Regions from separate parts of the Burkholderia glumae LMG 2196 genome, predicted to be linked through region 2. Evidence: predicted binding sites of a transcription regulator. Region 2 holds the regulator's gene; the other holds the start of a gene.

Region 1 (4,207 bases), on a different replicon from region 2:
CAACGATCTGCTGGCGCTGGACGCCGCGCCGCGCCCGAACGCCGACGATGAGCTGGCTACGCTGGTGGTGCGCCTGGAAGGCGAGCACGTCGGCATTCTGGTCGATGAATTCCGTGTCACCACCGACATTATCCTCAAGCCGATGAGCGGCGTTCTCGCCGGACTGGGCGGCTACGCCGGCTCGGCCCTGCTCGGCGACGGCTCCGTACTGATCGTGCTGAACCCCAAGGAGCTGCTCTGATGCCCATCGAGTACCACGAAGGCGCGGCCACGCTGGCCGGCGTGATCAGCGTGGAAGACGCCGAGCCGCTGCTGGCGTGGCTGCAGGCCAACCCCGGCGCCGCGCTCGACTGCGCCGACTGTGAACACCTGCACGCGGCGGCGCTGCAGGCGCTCATGGCCACGCAAGCGGGTATCTCGGCCTGGCCCAGCAATCCGCAATTGCGGCAATGGCTGCACGCCGCGCTCGATCCATGACCCCAAACCAAGGAAATTCCCTCTCCATGTCGAAATCCATTCTTCTCGTCGACGATTCGGTCACCATGCTGATGAGCTTGCGCGGCAGCCTGGAAATGGCCGGCGGCCTCAGCGTGGAAACCGCCAGCGACGGCGTGCAGGCGCTCAAGCGCCTGCGTAGCGGGCCGCGTCCGGACCTGATCATCACCGACATCAACATGCCCAACATGGACGGACTGGAACTGATACGCCAGGCCCGCCAGCTGCCCGGCCTGCGCTTCACGCCATTGCTGGTGCTCACCACCGAGAGCCAGCAGGCTCGCCGCGATGAAGCCAAGGCGCTGGGCGCCACCGGCTGGCTGGTCAAGCCGGTGGCCACCGCCGCGCTGCTGCAGGTCATCAAGCAGGTGCTGCCCGGCGTATAACCGGAAAGGACGGTCCTATGCCAAATCACTCCCTCCGCTTCGATTCGTCCCGCCGCTTTCGCCGGCACCTGCTGCTCGGCCTCGCGCTGCAATTGCCTTGGCAGTTCCTGGGCATGCGCTTGCTGGGCTCGTCTGTCGGCGGTGGCGCCATCGCGCCGGCAGCGGCCGCCACCGCCGTCGCCGCAGTCGGCCTTGCGCTGCTGGCGGCCTGGCTGTTTCTGCTGTCCGCCGCCGGCTGGCACCCGCTGAAAACGGCGGCTTCGGCCGAGCCACGGCAGGTGCCGCACCCTACCCGGCAGGGCGTTGCCGACGCCAGCGCGCAACTCGACGCGGCGATGTACGACCGACTGCAAGACGTGATTCAGGAAACCGAAGAGTCGGCGCTGAACATCCTGAAAAAAGTCGATACCCTGCGCAATCACTCCAGCGAATTGCTGGACTACCTGCGCGGCTCGGCACACAGCAATGTCAACCTGCAGGATGACATCGTCGCCAGCACCCGACTCATCGAGGAGACCGGGGAGTTCCTGCTGGCGCTGCCGCAGATGCTGAGCAACGAATACGCCAACGTGCGTCGGCTGGTCGAGGAGATCGCGGCGCTTGGTCAGCTGGTCAACCTGGTGCGCGAGATCAGTATGCAGACCAATCTTCTCGCGCTCAACGCATCGATCGAGGCCGCGCACGCGGGCGAGGCGGGGCGCGGCTTCGCAGTCGTGGCCAGCGAGGTGCGCAGCCTTGCCAACCGATTGACCAGCGCGGCGCAGGTCATCCAGAAGAATATCGAGAATGCGCAGCGCCTGGCGATAGACAGCTTCACGCTCGAAAAGGAACTGAAGGAGAGCGCGTCGCTGCGCAATGCATGCCAGCTGGCGGGCACCGTCGTCGAGATGCAGACCAGCTACGCCGAGCTCAAGAAGTTTCACGACACCTTGACCGCCAACGCCACCGATTACAACCAGCAGTTGGCCACCGGCATCGGCGACCTGCTCGGCGACATCCAGTATCAGGACGTGGTGCGGCAGCGCCTGGAGCGGGTCCAATTGGCGCTGCGCCGCCGCGAGGCCGGCACCGACGATCCGGCCGCACTGGTCGTCGAGTACCTGAGCCAGGATTCCCATCATGCACGCCATCGCCAGCCGGACACGCAGCGCATCGAGCTGTTCTGACCGGCGCCCGGCCCTGGCTGGGGCCGCCCGGGGCGTGACCCGGCCGGAACTGACTCCGGTCGGGATGATCGATGCGGCCTCCGGCATCTGGCCGGCAGCAAGGCCGCCCGGGCCAGGCAGGCGGCCGGCTACGGTGCCGGCGCGGCGGGCGAAGGCCCGCAGGGGCAAAGGTGGGTGCCTGCGCCGCTGAACGTGGCGGAAGCGGGCCGCTGCGAGATGTCCCGCCGCCCGGCTCGTCCCGTGCTGCCGGCGTTCGCGCCGCCGCGCGCGAGGCCCGGGCCGGGTGCCTGCCGGGCCGCGCAGCGCGCGCCGAGCCCGCTCGACAGGCCCCCCTCAAGTTTTGGCGAGCCGCGCCGTAAATTGGGTTACAGACACCGCACCAGCATCGCGGCTCCGGCCCCGGCCGGCATGGGCTTGAAACATGTCGATCGGGATCTGCAAAGGGTTTGCGCAGTAGGTTTTATCGGCGGTTGCTGTTTTATTGCATGGGTCGAGTGATGAGTGAAATTTCTGTTGTTGACGGGATTTCGGAATAAACACTCCACGATATTTTTTTTCGATTTGTACATTGGGAAGGCAACATGCTCGGAATCAATACCAACGTCAACTCGCTGGTCGCTCAGCAAAACCTGAACGGCTCGCAGAGCGCCCTGTCGCAAGCCATCACGCGCCTGTCGTCGGGCAACCGCATCAACAGCGCCGCTGACGATGCCGCCGGCCTGGCGATCGCCACGCGCATGCAAACGCAGATCAACGGCCTGAACCAGGGCGTGCAGAACACCAACGACGCCGTCTCGCTGATCCAGACGACGTCGAGCCAGCTCTCGTCGCTGACGAGCAGCCTGCAGCGTATCAGCACGCTGGCGACGCAAGCGGCCACCGGCACGCTGTCGTCGAGCGACCAGGCCGCGGCCGAGAAGGAAGTGGCCCAGCAGATCCAGGAAGTGAACCGGATTGCTGCGCAAACGAATTTCAACGGCAAGAACCTGCTCGACGGTTCGGCCGGGATCGTCACGTTCCAGATCGGCGCGAACGTCGGCCAGACGGTCAGCCTGGACCTGAGCCAAAGCCTGTCGGCGGCGAAGATCGGCGGCGGCCTGGTGCAATCGGGCACCAACGTCGGCACGATCCAGAACCTGAGCCTCGACGCGAACGGCGCGGCCACCACGGCGGCACAACCGGCCATCACCTCGGTCAACGTGCTGTCGGACGGCAAGGGCGGCTTCACGTTCACGGATCAGAACGGCCAGACACTGAGCACGACGGCAGTCGGCGCGATCTTCACGACGGGCACGGCAGCCGGCACGGGTACGGCGGTCACGAACCTGACGCTCGCCACCGGCGCCACCAGCGGCATGACGACGGCCCAGGCCAGCGCGGCGGCCAACATGATCTCGCAGATCAACTCGGTGAACGCACCGCCGACCGTGTCGAACGTGAACATCAGCAACGCGACGAGCGCCAACCAGGCCATCGTCTCGGTCGCCAACGCGCTGTCCACCATCAACAACCTGCAGGCCACGCTCGGCGCGACCCAGAACCGTCTGCAAGGCATCGCGCAGACGCAGCAGGCCAACTCGACGAACCTGTCGTCGGCGCAATCGCAGATCCAGAGCGCGGACTTCGCGCAGGAAACGGCGGCGCTGAGCAAGGCGCAGGTGCTGCAACAGGCCGGTATCTCGGTGCTGGCGCAAGCCAACTCGCTGCCGCAGCAGGTTCTGAAGCTGCTGCAGTAAGCGACGGGCGGGCCGGGCAAGGCTGGCCGACGGCGGTAAGGCGTTGTCTCGGCCAGGATACGGACCGGCAATCGGCAACGATGCCGGTCCGTCGTGGTTTCATGGCGTGTTCCTTTCGGCGGGGGAACCCGCCGGTTCGCCCGGCTGCGCAAACGCGGAACGCATATCGATTAGGCCGAGGCGGGGCGGCAGGAATCATGGCCGGCCCCGCTTCGAGCCATGCGATCGGCGCGGATTGAAAACGGGCCCTCCATCGCGCCGACCGCGCGCGACCTGTTTCAAAGCCATCTCTCATCACCGAAGCGCAGGACATCGACGCGTTGGCCGACACGGTCCGCGCGGCCGGAACCGGGCGCTGCGATCGGGCCTGCCGGACGTCAAGCACGCCCTGGCCTGTTCAGCCATCAGCCGCGCCACGGCCTCT
Region 2 (4,207 bases):
GAGTGGGCGCGCGACATCGTGCGCAACGTGGCCGCGCGCCAGTCCGCCGAGGCGAGCGCCGCGCGCGCCACCGCCGCGGCCGCCGCCGCGCCGAAGCAGGCGGAACGCGCCGGCGCGTCGGCCGCCACGCTGGCCGACGAGGTCAACGCGCGCATCGAGCGCATCGTCAACGAAACGGTGATGCACGAGCTGAGCGCGATGCGCGGCATGATGGAGGAGCAGTTCGCCGGCCTGATGTGGAACGACCGCCAGCGCCGCACGCCGCTGCACGGCGCGCTGACCAAGCGGCTGTTCGCGGCCGGCTTCTCGGCCCAGCTGGTGCGCACGGTGGTCGACAACCTGCCGGCCGGGGTCTCGGCGGGCAGCTTCGAAGGCGCCTGCGACTGGGCCGAATCGGTGCTGGCCGGCAACCTGCCGGTGCTCGACAGCGAGGACGCGCTGATGGAGCGCGGCGGCGTGTTCGCGCTGATGGGGCCGACCGGCGTGGGCAAGACCACCACCACGGCGAAGCTGGCCGCGCGCTGCGTGATGCGCTTCGGCGCCAGCAAGGTCGCGCTGCTGACCACCGACAGCTACCGGATCGGCGGCCACGAGCAGCTGCGCATCTTCGGCCGGATCCTCGGCGTGCCGGTGCATGCCGTGAAGGACGGCGGCGACCTGCAGCTGGCGCTCTCCGAGCTGCGCAACAAGCACATCGTGCTGATCGACACGATCGGCATGAGCCAGCGCGATCGCACCGTCTCCGACCAGATCGCGATGCTGCAGGGCGCCGACGCGCGCGTGCAGCGCCTGCTGCTGCTCGCGGCCACCAGCCACGGCGACACGCTCAACGAGGTGGTGCAGGCCTATCGCGGCTCCGACCAGCCCGATCTGGCCGGCTGCATCCTGACCAAGCTCGACGAGGCCACCAACCTCGGCGGCGTGCTCGACACCGTGATCCGCTACCAGCTGCCGGTGCATTACGTGTCGACCGGCCAGAAGGTGCCGGAGAACTTATACGTGGCAACGCGCAAGTTCCTGCTCAAGAGCGCGTTCTGTGTACCGCGAGACGGCTCGCCGTTCGTGCCGCTCGAAGACGATCTGCCCGGCATGCTGTCCGCCCTGGCTGGCGGCCGTCCGGGTTCCGGACATCACGAGGTCTACTTTGGATAAACGAATCACCGATCAGGCTGAAGGACTGCGGCGGCTGCTGGCCGGCCGCGCGAACCGGATCGTCGCGGTGACGGGCGGCCCCGTCGGGGTCGGCTGCACCTCGGCCGTCGTCAACCTGGCCGCCGCGCTCGCCGCGCTCGGCAAGGAAGTGCTCGTCGTCGACGAGCGCAACGACGCCAATTCGGCCGCCGCGACGCTCGGCAGCGCCCGGTTGCGCAGCGGCAACGCGGTGCGTCACGAAGCCGGCTTTTCCCTGTGCGTCGCCGCCGACCTCGCGCGCGACGGCTACGACGATGAACGCCTTGCCGCCTATCTGGAAGGCGCGGCCGACATCGTGCTCGTCGACGCTCAGCGCGACGCGAACGGCGCGCTCTCTGCTCTTGCGCGTGCCGCTCACGACGTGCTGATCGTGACGCGCGTGGCCGGCTCCGCGATCACCGAGGCCTATGCCTGCATGAAGCGGCTCCATTACGCGCACGCGCTCGCGCAGTTCCGCGTGCTGGTCAACCACGTGCAGAGCGAGTCCGACGCGCGCGCCGCCTACGAGAATCTGGCGGGCGTGGCAGGCCGCTATCTGACGGTCGCGCTGGCCGAGGGCGGCTACGTGAGCGCCGATCCGCTGGTGCCGCGCGCACGCGAACTCGTGCACACCGTGGTCGATGCGTTTCCGTCGTCAGCCGCCGCGCGCGACTACCGGCAGATCGCCTCAGACCTGCTGTACTGGCCGATGCGTCCGACGAATCCCGCCGGACGGGCCTTCGCCGGACATCCGGCCGTCGAACGGGGCGCGGCGCACGCCGTTTGACCCAAGGGCACTCAGGAGGGAGCCGATGTACAACGCTCAAGGAAAGCTGTCCACGTCCGCGATGGGCGAGGGCGGGATGGGGCAGGCCGAGGTGCTCGCGAAATATGCGCCGCTGGTGCGCCGGCTCGGCCTGCAGCTGGTCGCGAAAATGCCTGCGAGCGTCGATCTCGACGACCTGATCCAGGCCGGCATGATCGGCCTGCTCGATGCGGCGAGCCGCTACAAGGAGGATCAGGGCGCGCAGTTCGAGACCTATGCGACGCAGCGCATCCGCGGCGCGATGCTCGACGAGCTGCGCAGCAACGATTGGCTGCCGCGCAGCCTGCGCAAGACCTCGCGCGAGGTCGAGCAGGCCATTCATCAGGTCGAGCAGCGGCTCGGGCGCTCGGCCAACGAGAGCGAGGTCGCCACCCACCTGGAGATGCCGCTCGACGATTACCAGGCGATGCTGCAGGACCTGCACGGCAGCCAGCTGATCTACTACGAGGATTTCGACCGTTCGGCCGACGACGAGCCGTTCCTCGACCGCTACCGCGTCGACCACTCCGACCCGCTGTCCGCGCTGCTCGACGAGCATCTGCGCGCGGCGCTGGTGGAGGCGATCGACCGCCTGCCCGAGCGCGAGAAGCTGCTGATGTCGCTCTACTACGAGCGCGGCCTGAACCTGCGCGAGATCGGCGCCGTGCTCGAGGTCAGCGAGTCGCGCGTGTGCCAGCTCCACAGCCAGGCCGTGGCGCGCCTGCGCGCGCGGCTGCGCGAGCAGGCCTGGGTGGGAGCCGAACACTGAGAGGACGCGCGTAGAGGACGCGCGTGCCGGTGCGCCTCGGAAATTCGGCTCCGATCCGTAATCGGCCCACCAGCCTTCTGCGAAGCGCGCGGGAATTCTTCTCGACACTTTGCTACAATCCTTGCTCGTTTCCGAGGAGCGTTGCGACGGGCACCGGCCCGCCAGGCTCGGAAATCTTCACCAGGCGGTGGCCCGCCCGGCGCGCAGCGCGGATCGCACGATTCGCCGCGCCGGCTGGGCTTGCCGCTTTCTGAACGGCGCTCACGTCACCAATCTTTGATTAGAAAGGAGGGCGTGATGAACGCCGTTATCGACCCGAAAGCTTCCCAGGACTACGTCGTCGCCGATCTCTCGCTGGCCGCTTGGGGCCGCAAGGAACTGACCATCGCCGAGACCGAGATGCCCGGCCTGATGCAGATCCGCGACGAGTACCAGGCCGCGCAGCCGCTCAAGGGAGCGCGCATCGCCGGCTCGCTGCACATGACGATCCAGACCGGCGTGCTGATCGAGACGCTCAAGGCGCTCGGCGCCGACGTGCGCTGGGCCTCGTGCAACATCTTCTCGACGCAGGATCACGCGGCCGCCGCGATCGTCGAGGCCGGCACGCCGGTGTTCGCGTTCAAGGGCGAGTCGCTCGACCAGTACTGGGAGTACTCGCACCGCATCTTCGAATGGCCGAACGGCGAGTTCGCCAACATGATCCTCGACGACGGCGGCGACGCGACGCTGCTGCTGATCCTCGGCGCCAAGGCCGAGAAGGATCGCTCGGTGATCGCCAAGCCGACCAACGAGGAGGAAGTCGCGCTGTACAAGTCGATCGCCGCGCACCTCGACGTGGACGGCCAGTGGTATTCGAAGCGTCTCGCCCACATCAAGGGCGTGACGGAAGAGACCACCACCGGCGTGCATCGCCTGTACCAGATGGAAAAGGACGGCCGCCTGCCGTTCCCGGCCTTCAACGTCAACGACTCGGTCACCAAGTCGAAGTTCGACAACCTGTACGGCTGCCGCGAGTCGCTCGTCGACGGCATCAAGCGCGCCACCGACGTGATGATCGCGGGCAAGATCGCGGTGGTGGCCGGCTACGGCGACGTGGGCAAAGGCTGCGCGCAGTCGCTGCGCGGCCTCGGCGCCACGGTGTGGGTCACCGAAATCGATCCGATCTGCGCGCTGCAGGCGGCGATGGAAGGCTACCGCGTGGTGACCATGGAATACGCGGCCGACAAGGCCGACATCTTCGTGACGGCCACCGGCAACTTCCACGTGATCGGCCATGACCACATGAAGGCGATGCGCCACAACGCGATCGTCTGCAACATCGGCCACTTCGACTCGGAAATCGACGTCGCGTCGACGCGCCAGTACCAGTGGGAAAACATCAAGCCGCAGGTCGACCACATCATTTTCCCGGACGGCAAGCGCGTGATCCTGCTGGCCGAAGGCCGCCTCGTGAACCTCGGCTG

What was found. The regulator FliA, encoded in region 2, starts transcription of late flagellar genes. The targets are predictions, from matches to a motif close to CTAAAGTTTNNNNNNNNNNNGCCGNTA.
Region 1: a site for FliA is predicted at 2,380-2,406, ahead of KS03_RS04420 (flagellin). Genes of this name have one in related genera too.

Annotation. Positions count from the first base shown of each region.
Region 1 covers NZ_CP009434.1:729,831-734,037, forward strand. The annotation lists gene KS03_RS04400 (chemotaxis protein CheA) at 1-241, shown strand, start outside; gene KS03_RS04405 (hypothetical protein) at 241-477, shown strand; gene KS03_RS04410 (response regulator) at 504-881, shown strand; gene KS03_RS33040 (methyl-accepting chemotaxis protein) at 899-2,047, shown strand; gene KS03_RS04420 (flagellin) at 2,629-3,783, shown strand.
Region 2 covers NZ_CP009435.1:1,214,443-1,218,649, forward strand. The annotation lists gene flhF (flagellar biosynthesis GTPase FlhF) at 1-1,152, shown strand, start outside; gene KS03_RS18070 (nucleotide-binding protein) at 1,145-1,957, shown strand; gene KS03_RS18075 (RNA polymerase sigma factor FliA) at 1,983-2,744, shown strand; S-adenosyl-L-homocysteine riboswitch at 2,872-2,941, shown strand; gene ahcY (adenosylhomocysteinase) at 3,042-4,207, shown strand, end outside.